2 regions of the Corallococcus sp. EGB genome follow, and region 2 is predicted to be linked to the other one. Evidence: riboswitches for the same ligand, from Rfam matches in the RefSeq annotation. Region 2 holds a riboswitch; the other holds the start of a gene.
What was found. Region 2 has a riboswitch for cobalamin ahead of KYK13_RS34505 (hypothetical protein). Riboswitches for the same ligand answer to the same signal wherever they lie in the genome.

Region 1 (4,720 bases), 120 kb from region 2:
CCACCACGTCCAGCGTGGCCAGCGCGGCGGCGCAGCACACCGGGTTGCCGCCGTAGGTGCTGCCGTGCGAGCCGCGCGGCCAGGTCATCACCGATTCACGCGCGATGATGGCCCCCAGCGGCATGCCGGACGCGATGCCCTTGGCGGACAGCAGGATGTCCGGCATCACCCCGAAGTGCTCCGCCGCGAACATGTGCCCCGTGCGGCCGATGCCGGACTGCACCTCATCGAACACCAGCAGGATTCCGTGCGCGTCGCACAGACGGCGCAGCTCCTGGAGGAAGCCCGCGGGCGGCACCACGTAGCCGCCCTCGCCCAGGATGGGCTCGACGAAGATGGCGGCCACCTCGCGCGGGTCCACGTGGTTGACGAACCAGTCCGTCTCCAACAGGCGCACCGGGTTGCACGCGTCGCCGCACGCGCCCGGTGCGCAGCCGTTCCCGCAGCGGTACGGGTTGGCGTAGGGGATGTGCAGCACGCCCGGCAGCAGCGGGCCGAAGAAGGCGCGCTGGGCCACCTTGGAGGAGTTGAGCGAGATGGCGCCATAGGTGCGGCCGTGGAAGCCGCCCTTGAAGGCGATGATGGTCTGCCGGCGCGTGTGGTGCCGCGCCAGCTTGAGCGCGCCCTCCACGGCCTCCGTGCCGGAGTTGGTCAGGAAGACCTTCTTCGGGCCCATCTCTGGCAGGTAGCTCGCGAGCCGCTCGCACAGGCGCGAGAAGCCGTCGTAGTAGAAGTCCGTGCCGCAGATGTGGAGGAAGCGGCCCGCGGCCTCCTGGATGGCCTTTACCACGTGCGGGTGCGCGTGCCCCGTGGACGCCACGGCGATGCCCGCCATGAAGTCCAGGAAGCGGTTGCCGTCCACGTCGTACACCCAGGGGCCTTCACCCCGCTCCACGACGAGGGGGTATTCCTTGATGTACGAGGGCGACGTGTAGCGCCGGTCCACGTCGATGATGGCGCGGGCGTTGGGCCCCGGGGGCGCGACCTTCACTTCGGGATAGAGCGGGTGCATGAGGGCTTCCAGGTCAACCCATCCGGGTCTGGGACTGCTCGCGCATGAACTGCGAGACGTAATAGGGACCGCAGCCGCCCTTGCCGGTGGAGCCGCTGGCCTTCCACCCGCAGAAGGGCTGCACGCCGGGCCACGCGCCCGTCGTCGCGCCGGTGCGGCGGTTGGCGTAGAGCACGCCCGCCTCCGCGCGGGCCATGAACACCTCCACCGTGTCCGGATCCGCGCTGAAGATGCCGGCGGTGAGGCCGTAGGCGCTGTCGTTGGTCAGCGCCAGCGCCTCGTCCAGCGAGCGGAAGGACGCCACGCCGACGAAGGGCAGGAACAGCTCCTCGCGCATCAGCCGGTGCGTGTGGGGCAGCTCCACCACCGTGGGCGCCACGAAGTGGCCGTGCGCCAGCGACGCGTCCAGGACTGGAACATCGCCGCCCGCGCGCACGGTGCCGTCGCGCCGCGCCTCCGCCACGGCCTGTTCGAAGCGTCGCACGGAGGCCGCGTTGATGACCGGGCCCATGAAGACGGACGCGAGCGCTGGGTCCCCCACCACCGTGTCGCGGGCCTTCCGGGCCAGCCGCGCGACGAAGTCCTGGCGCACGTCTTCATGCACGTAGATGCGCGACAGCGCGCTGCACTTCTGTCCGGACATGCCGAAGGCGGAGCGGTGGCAACCCTCCACCGCCGCCTCCAGGTCCGCGTCCCGGCAGACAATGGCGGCGTTCTTGCCGCCCAGCTCCAGCAGCGCGGGCCGCACGTGCTCCTCCGTGAGGCGGCGGAAGATCTCCATGCCCACCTTCGTGCTGCCGGTGAAGGCCACGCCGTCCACCGCGGGGTGGCGCACCAGCGCGGAGCCCAGGAGTTCCCCCTCGCCATGCACCACCTGGAGCACGCCGCCCGGCAGGCCCGCGTCCCGCAGCGCCTGGAAGAGGCCCTCGGCGCAGCCGGGGGCGTCCTCGCTGGGCTTGAGGATGACTGCGTTGCCGCCCAGCAGCGCGCCCGCGCTCATCCCGGCCGCCAGCGCGAGCGGGAAGTTGAACGGGGAGATGACGACGAAGACGCCATGGGGGCGCAGCACGCTGCGCGTGTCCTCGCGAGGCGACAGGCGCGCCATGGGCAGGTGGAAGCCGTGCGCGGACTCCACCTGGCCGGCGTAGTAGCGCAGCAGGTCCGCGGACTCCTCCACGTCGCCCAGCGCCTCCAGCCGGTTCTTGCCCACCTCCAGCGTCATCCCCGCCGCCAGCTCCCACCGGCGCTCGGAGAGGAGGTCCGCGGCACGGCGCAGGATGCGGACGCGCTCCTCCCACGCGGTGGCGCCCCACGCGCGCTGGGCCTCCTTCGCCGCGTGCACCACGCGGCCCACCTCGCCGGGGGCGGTGCGGTGGAAGCGGCCCACCACCTCCGAAGGCCGCGACGGATTGCGGCTGTCCAGCAGGTCGCCGCTCGCGTGCGCCTTGCCGGCGATCCACGACGGGTACTCCGCGCCCAGTCGCGTGCGCACCGTGGCGAGCGCCGCGTCGAAGCGCGCATGCAGCTCCGTCAGGTCCGCGTCCAACACCGAATAGGTGATGCGAAAGGTCATGGCCGCTCCAGGAAGCAGGTCAGGCCCCGGGCGAGCAGGTCCACCAGCTCGTCCACCTGGGGCTCGGTGATGATCAGCGGAGGGCCCACCATCACCAGGTCGCCGTTCGTCCCGTCGGCGTGGCCGGTGTTGGGCCAGAGGACGAGCCCTTGCGCGAACAGCTCCGCGAGCAGCCCCTCCACCACCTTGCGCGTGCGCGGGAAGGGCCGCTTCGTGGCCTTGTCCTCCACCAGTTCCACGCCCGCGATAAGCCCCACGCCCTGCACGGAGCCCACGTGGGGCAGGGGCAGGAGGACCTCGCGCAGACGGCGTTGCAGGTATTCGCCCACGCGCGCGGCATGCGCCACCAGGCCGTGCCGCTCGTAGTAGTCCAACACCGCCACGCCCGCGGCCGTCATGCACGGGGCCTGGAGGTAGGTCTGCGCGTGCATGAAGCCACCGGAGCCCTTTCGCAGCTCCTCCAGGTGGTCCTCGCGCACCAGCACCGCGCTCAGCGGGGCGTAGCCGCCGCTCAGGCCCTTGCCCATCACCAGCAGGTCCGGCGTGAGCCCCACCCGGTCACTCGCGAAGAAGCGCCCGGTGCGCCCGCAGCCGCACATCACCTCGTCGGCGATGACCAGGATGCCGTGGCGGCGGCAGATGGCGGACACCTGTTCGAAGTATCCGGGCGGAGGCACGGACGCTCCCGCCGACGAGCCGATGACCGGCTCCGCGACGAACGCGGCGACGGTGTCCGGCCCCACGCGCTGGAGGGTCTCCTCCAGCAGCCGCGCGTAGTGCGCGGCTCCGTCCCGCGCGTAGTCTTCCAGGCCGCTGCGGTAGGGGTAGGGCGCGGGCGTGGTGACGACCTCCGACAGCATGGGACCGAAGAACGTCTGGTAGTGGGGCCGTCCGGACATGGACAGCGCGTAGAGTGTGTTGCCGTGGTAGCCGGGCACGCGGGTGAGGACGCGCGTGCGCTGGGGCTGGCCGCGCTCCACGCACATCTGCCGCGCGAACTTCACTGCCGCCTCGATGGCCTCCGAACCGGAGCCGAGGAAGGCCGCCCGTTTCAGCCCCGCGGGCGCATTCGCGCACAGGCGCGTGGCGAGCGCTTCGGTGACGTCCGTCGTGAAGTGGGTGCCGTTGACGTACGCGACCTGGAGCAGTTGCTCATGGATACGGTCCGCCACCTCGCGGTTGCCGTGGCCCACGCTGGCCACCAGCGCGCCCGCCGAGCCATCCAGGTAGCGGCGGCTCCGGGCGTCGTACAGGTAGATGCCCTCGCCATGGGTGACGACGGGGAACTCGCGCGACAGGTTGCGCAGGAGCACGTTCCCGTCGGGATAGCGGATGGCGTTCAAAGGCAGACGTCTCCCCACGCGGCGTACGCCGCGATGGATGCGAGGAATTGCGACGTGAAACGGGAAAGGGCGTCAGCCGCGCCGCAGCCGGGGCCGGGCGGGCCGTGTCTGGCTTCCGTGTCCTGTCACTGCCTCGCGCCGTCTCCGCACCACTCCACGCATTGTCGTCCGTCCTCACGGGCGACCCGCGTCGCCCGGCAAGTGACCCACGAAGGTGGAGGCAGGGGTGTCCAGGCACGCTGCCGCGCGCCCAGGCCGCGAAAGGGCCCGAAGACACCGACCTCCACCCCCGCGGGTGGCTGGAGACAGAAGGGAAGAGAGGGAATGTTCCGGGCAAAAGCCCTGTAGAAACAAGGGCTTGCGCGGACCTTCCCGCCCTCCCTCGGGGCTCCAGGTCGAACCGACCGTGGATGTCTCCCACGGCACGGATGCAGGCAGGTCTTCGGGCTCGTGAGCGGGTCCGGCACCGGGGTGCCGGGTTGCCTACTGGCCGTCACTTCCCAGCGCCCACGTGGGCGCCAGTGTGATGGACGGCGGTCGTTCTCACCTACCGCTGCGGGGCAGCCCCGGCTTCGGACCGGGTTCCCTTTTCAGCCTGGGCAAACCCAGGCACCAGCATGGCATCGTCTATACGCCCGGCTTGTTTCAGGTGTCAAGGCAATGTCTGTCATGTCTGGTTCTCCGGCGCGAGCGGAGGTACAGCGGTGGGACGGCGCTCCGCGTCGAGCGCGACGAGGATGAAGCGTCCGCGTGTGCACAGCTGTCGCGCGCCGGACAGGAGGTCCTCGGCGA
Region 2 (4,720 bases):
GCGTGGACCTGGGGCACGGCTTCGGTGTTCGCGCCAACGCGGGCCAGTCCCACCGCGCGCCGTCGTTCCTGGAGCTCTACATCCGCCAGGGGCTGCTGCTGCCCAACCCGGAGCTCAAGCCCGAACGCGCCCTGTCCGTGGACGCCGCGGCCCTGTGGCGTGACGACCGCTGGAGCGTCACCGCGGGCGGCTTCGCGGCGGTGTACGAGAACCTCATCGCCTACGAGCTGTATCCGCCGAATCTCGCCAAGCCCTACAACTTCGCCGCCGCGCGCGTGTGGGGCGCGGAGGTGGAGGTGGAGGCCCGGCCGCGAACGTGGCTCACCGCCACCAGCAGCTACGCGTGGACCCGCACCCAGAACCGCTACGGCGACCCGCGCTACTTCGGCAAGGAGCTGCCGTACCGTCCCCGCCACAAGTGGGTGGGCCGGCTGCGCGTGGGGCCGGACTGGCTCAACGGCCGCACGGAGGTGCTCGTCCAGTCCGCGCAGTTGATCAACCGCGTGGGCGAAGCGCGGCTGTCCCTGCCTTCGCGCACCTGGGTGAACGTGGGGGCCTCCAGCACCTTCCTGCACCGGCCGGACCTCACCGTGTCGTTCGATGTGAAGAACCTGCTCGATGCGCGGACCGCCGACTACACCGGCATGCCGCTGCCCGGCCGCGCCGCCTACGTGACGCTCGCCGTGGCGCTCGACCCAGCTCCTCCGGAGGATTCCCATGTCGCTTCGCCTCCCTGATGCCCGGTGCGCGCTGCTGTTGTCGGCCCTGGCTGCGGCGCTCCTCACCGGCTGCCCGGAGGAGAAGGTCCTGTGCACCCCGGGCTTGAACGTCTGTGGCGCCGAATGCGTGGACCTCCAGGGCGACCCGTCGAACTGCGGCGCGTGTGGTGCCACGTGCGGCGCGGGAGAGGCGTGTCAGGCGGGCGTGTGCGGATGCCAGCCGGGCACGGAGGCTTGTGGTGATGCTTGCGTCGCGCTCGCGAGCGACCCGTTGAACTGTGGCGCTTGCGGCGCCGCGTGTCCCTCCGGGCAGGTCTGCGAGTCCGGCACCTGCCGCGAAGGCTGCTCCGCCGGTGCCGAGCGGTGCGGCGACAGCTGCGTCGTGCTCGCGACGGATCCGCTCAACTGCGGCGCTTGCGGCACGGTGTGCCCGGACGTGCAGTCCTGCCACGCGGGCCGGTGCATGTATGACGTGGTGACGGCCTGCTACACCAATGGGCAACTGGTGGGCATCCAGGCGGGGACGGACCGGATGGGGCCCCGGCGCCAGTTCGGCTCGGGCGTGCAGGCGCTGGCGGCCTGGGATGGCGTGGTGCTGGCGGCGGACGCGGCGCGTTCGGTGCTGTCGCAGGCTCCGGCGGGGGCGCTGGGGACGGTGGCGGAGGAGGACTCGCTGGGCGCGGTGGCCTCCTCGCCCAATGACATCCTCGTGGATCCTCCGTATGTGTATGTCCTCGACTCGGTCAACAACACGCTCCAGGTGCTCAAGCGGGAAGGGGCCTCGCAGGGCGGGGGACTGGGATTGCGCACGGTGGGGCAGGTGAACCTGGGCGCGAACACCAGCCCGCAGGTCATCGCGAAGCGCGGCGACACGTTCTACATCCCGCTGTTCGGCACGGCCGGCTCCGACTTCAAGCAGGGCAACGCCGTGGCTCGCGTCAGCGTGAGCGACCCGGAGAAGCCCCGGCTCGTGGACACCGTTCCGCTCACGGGCCTGGACCTGAAGTCCTTCGACGGCGGGATGACGATGGCGCTCCCGTACGCGGCGGTGTCCGTGGACGCGGGCGTCTACGTGGCGCTCACCAACCTGAACCCCGCGAATGACTACCTGCCCAACGGGCCCGGGATGCTCGCGCGCATCGACCCGGCGGATGGCGGGGTGCGTGCCATCGACCTGGGCGCGAAGGACTGTCTCAACGCGGGCGACGTGGTGGAGGTGGGGGGCCAGCTGGTGGTGAGCTGCCTGGGCGAGGCGGTGTTCGACACCGCGAGCGGCTACCGCGCGAAGTCCGTGCGTGCCACGGGGCTGGTGCTGGTGAAGGACGACAAGCCGGTGGCGTCGTATGCGCTGTCGCCGGGCTGCACGGGGGGACCGGAGAGCGGCTGCAACCTCGCGGTGGGAGGACGGCTCGCCGTGGTAGGCAATGCCGTATACGTCACGGACGTGAACGCGGGCCGCGTGTTCGTGGTGGAGGTGCGCGACGGACAGCTCGTTGAACGGCGCGGCAGCTCCACTTCGCAGGCGGCGGGCCCGGCGCTGGAGGCATGCCCGGTGGACCCTCGGCGCCAGGTGTCCAATGCCATCGACATCGTCGCGGTGCCGTGAGGCGTTGGCCCGCTTGTATTGACAAGCCCTGCCGTCCGCCATACTCCAGCGCGCGTCGTTGGTACGCCGCATCCGCGCACGGTGCGACGTTGAAAAGGGAACCCGGTGTGAATCCGGGGCTGCCCCGCAGCGGTGAGCAGGAACGAACGCCGTCCTCGCAAGCACTGGCCCACGGATGGGCTGGGAAGCGACGGTCAGTAGGTGGGTGACCCGATGAGGGGCTCCCGCGCCTGCGAGTCCGAAGACCTGCCACGACCCATGCCTCCGGGCATGGCCAGACCGGAGCCTCCGAGGGGAGGTGACGGAGGTCTTCCGCTCGCGCGGCGTGTCGTGTCCTGACGTGTCCCTCGTGCGCGGTCCGCTCTCCGTCCACGCCCCTTGGATTCACCTCGCCCGTGGGGGGCGATGCAAGGGAGCAGTCGCGGATGAAGACAGAGCGGATGATGACGGGACGGGGACTCCAGGGCTTCGCGTGGGTGATGACGGCCCTCGCGATGGCGCTGACCAGCACCGGTTGCGGCGATGAGTGCGTCGATGACTTCGACTGCCGCGACAAGGGCACCGCCGCCGAGGGGAAGCGCTACACCTGCGTCGAGAGCAAGTGCGAGCAGACGCCCGTCGCCGTGCCGGACGCGGGCACGGAGGCCGATGCCGGGACGGGCTCGGACGCTGGCACGAGTACCGATGCGGGCACGGGCACTGACGCCGGGACGAGCACGGACGCGGGCACGGGCACTGACGCCGGGACGAGCACGGACGCGGGCACGGAGACCGACGCTGGCACCGGGACCGACGCGGGCACGGAGCCCGACTCCGGCACGGATCCGTGCAAGACCGCCACGTACGACCCGAAGCTGGGCACGCTCCAGCTCCAGGCGGGCTTCGTGGCCGGTGAGGCCGCAACGCTGCCGTCGGCCGCGGGCCCGGTGGGCGTGACGCCCGGCCCCACGTACTCGCTCTATACGGTGGTGTCGGACGGCTACACCGGTCCGCATGCGCTGTACTCGCTGGGCACGTGGCCGCAGGTGTCGCTGGGCACGTCGCCGCTGTTCAACGTGGCCGCTCCCTCCGACCGGGGGCCCTCCGCCTCGCTCTTCCTCAGCCCCTTCGTGGAGACGGATGGCCAGCGCGTCCTCACCGGCTACACGAAGTCCGGCGCGGGCTTCCCGGGCTCCGTGGGCGTGTATGACGCCGCCGCGCCCGCCAGCTCCACCTACGTCTCCGCGCCGAGCAACTTCTCCGCGGGCGTCGTGCCGGGTGCGTTCCTCGTCAACGGTGGCGGGCTCGACACGGTGTCGGCCGGCCTGGCCGTCTACGCGCTGAAGACGGACGTCACGCCGTACACCGCGCTGAAGGTGGGCACGCTCCCGCCGGAGACGGGCGGCAGCGGCTTCACCGCCGTGTCCACCAACGGCGTCGCGATGCTCGGCTACTTCTCCGACGTGACCTTCCTCAACGAGGGCCGCGCGGTGGCCCCGGCGCTCATCTCCCAGGCGCTCACCTCCGGCACGCCGTTCAGCGTGGCGGATGCGCCCGCGCTCGACGTGGGCTCCAACTTCGTCGCCGCTTCGGGCCACGGCGAGGGCGTGTCGGTGCTCCGCGGCGACTACGTCCCGCCCGACTACAACTTCGCCGGCACGGACGTCTCGCGCTTCGCCTTCACCGTGGCGGACGGTGGCGCGAGCGTGACCGTCGGCGCCCGTCAGCCGGTCCTCGTCTACGTGGACCAGTGCACGAGCGTGACCGGGCTCACCGCCATCGGCTCGGACCTGCTCGTCGGCGTGGACGACAAGAACGGCGCGCGCCTGGTCCGCATCCAGCAGGCCCCGTGAGGCTGCCCATGAAGAAGACCCTTCTTCCGCGGTCGTTCGCGCTGGGCTTCACCGCGCTCCTCACCGTGGCGTGCGGCGGCGAGGCGTGGCAGGACTCCACCCAGACCCAGTCGCTCGTGGGGGATCCATTCGCGGACCGCATCGTGTCCTTCTCTCCGGGCGCGGGCGCGGGCTTCGGTCAGAGCCAGTTGCCGGGCATCGTGCTGGGCGCTCCGCAAGGGGAGGGCGCGGGCTCGGGCTCGCTGGACGTGCTGTCGCTCGGGCGCAACGGCGTCATCGTGCTGGAGTTCACCGACATCGCGGTGACGGACGGGCCGGGCGTGGACCTGCTCGTCTTCGAGAACCCGTTCATCAAGCCCAACGGCAAGCCGTTCGCGGAGACGGGGGTGGTGGCCGTCAGCGATGACGGCGTCACCTGGCACGAGTTCCCGTGCGCGTCGTCCGACGTGGCGAACAACTACCCGGGCTGCGCGGGCGTCACGCCCGTGTACTCGCACCCCGCCAACGGCATCCCGGCCACCGACCCGGCCGTGGCGGGCGGTGACGGCTTCGACCTGGCGAGC

Region 1: it holds a riboswitch for cobalamin, as region 2 does, so the genes downstream of both, KYK13_RS33995 (aspartate aminotransferase family protein) here and KYK13_RS34505 (hypothetical protein) in region 2, are expected to answer to the same signal.

Annotation. Positions count from the first base shown of each region.
Region 1 is NZ_CP079946.1:8,346,519-8,351,238, reverse strand. It holds gene KYK13_RS34005 (acetyl ornithine aminotransferase family protein) at 1-1,012, opposite strand, end outside; gene KYK13_RS34000 (aldehyde dehydrogenase family protein) at 1,026-2,585, opposite strand; gene KYK13_RS33995 (aspartate aminotransferase family protein) at 2,582-3,928, opposite strand; cobalamin riboswitch at 4,344-4,560, opposite strand; gene KYK13_RS33990 (acyl-CoA thioesterase) at 4,596-4,720, opposite strand, start outside.
Region 2 is NZ_CP079946.1:8,469,739-8,474,458, reverse strand. It holds gene KYK13_RS34515 (TonB-dependent siderophore receptor) at 1-737, shown strand, start outside; gene KYK13_RS34510 (MXAN_6577-like cysteine-rich protein) at 718-2,325, shown strand; cobalamin riboswitch at 2,368-2,594, shown strand; gene KYK13_RS34505 (hypothetical protein) at 2,751-4,157, shown strand; gene KYK13_RS34500 (cell surface protein) at 4,166-4,720, shown strand, end outside.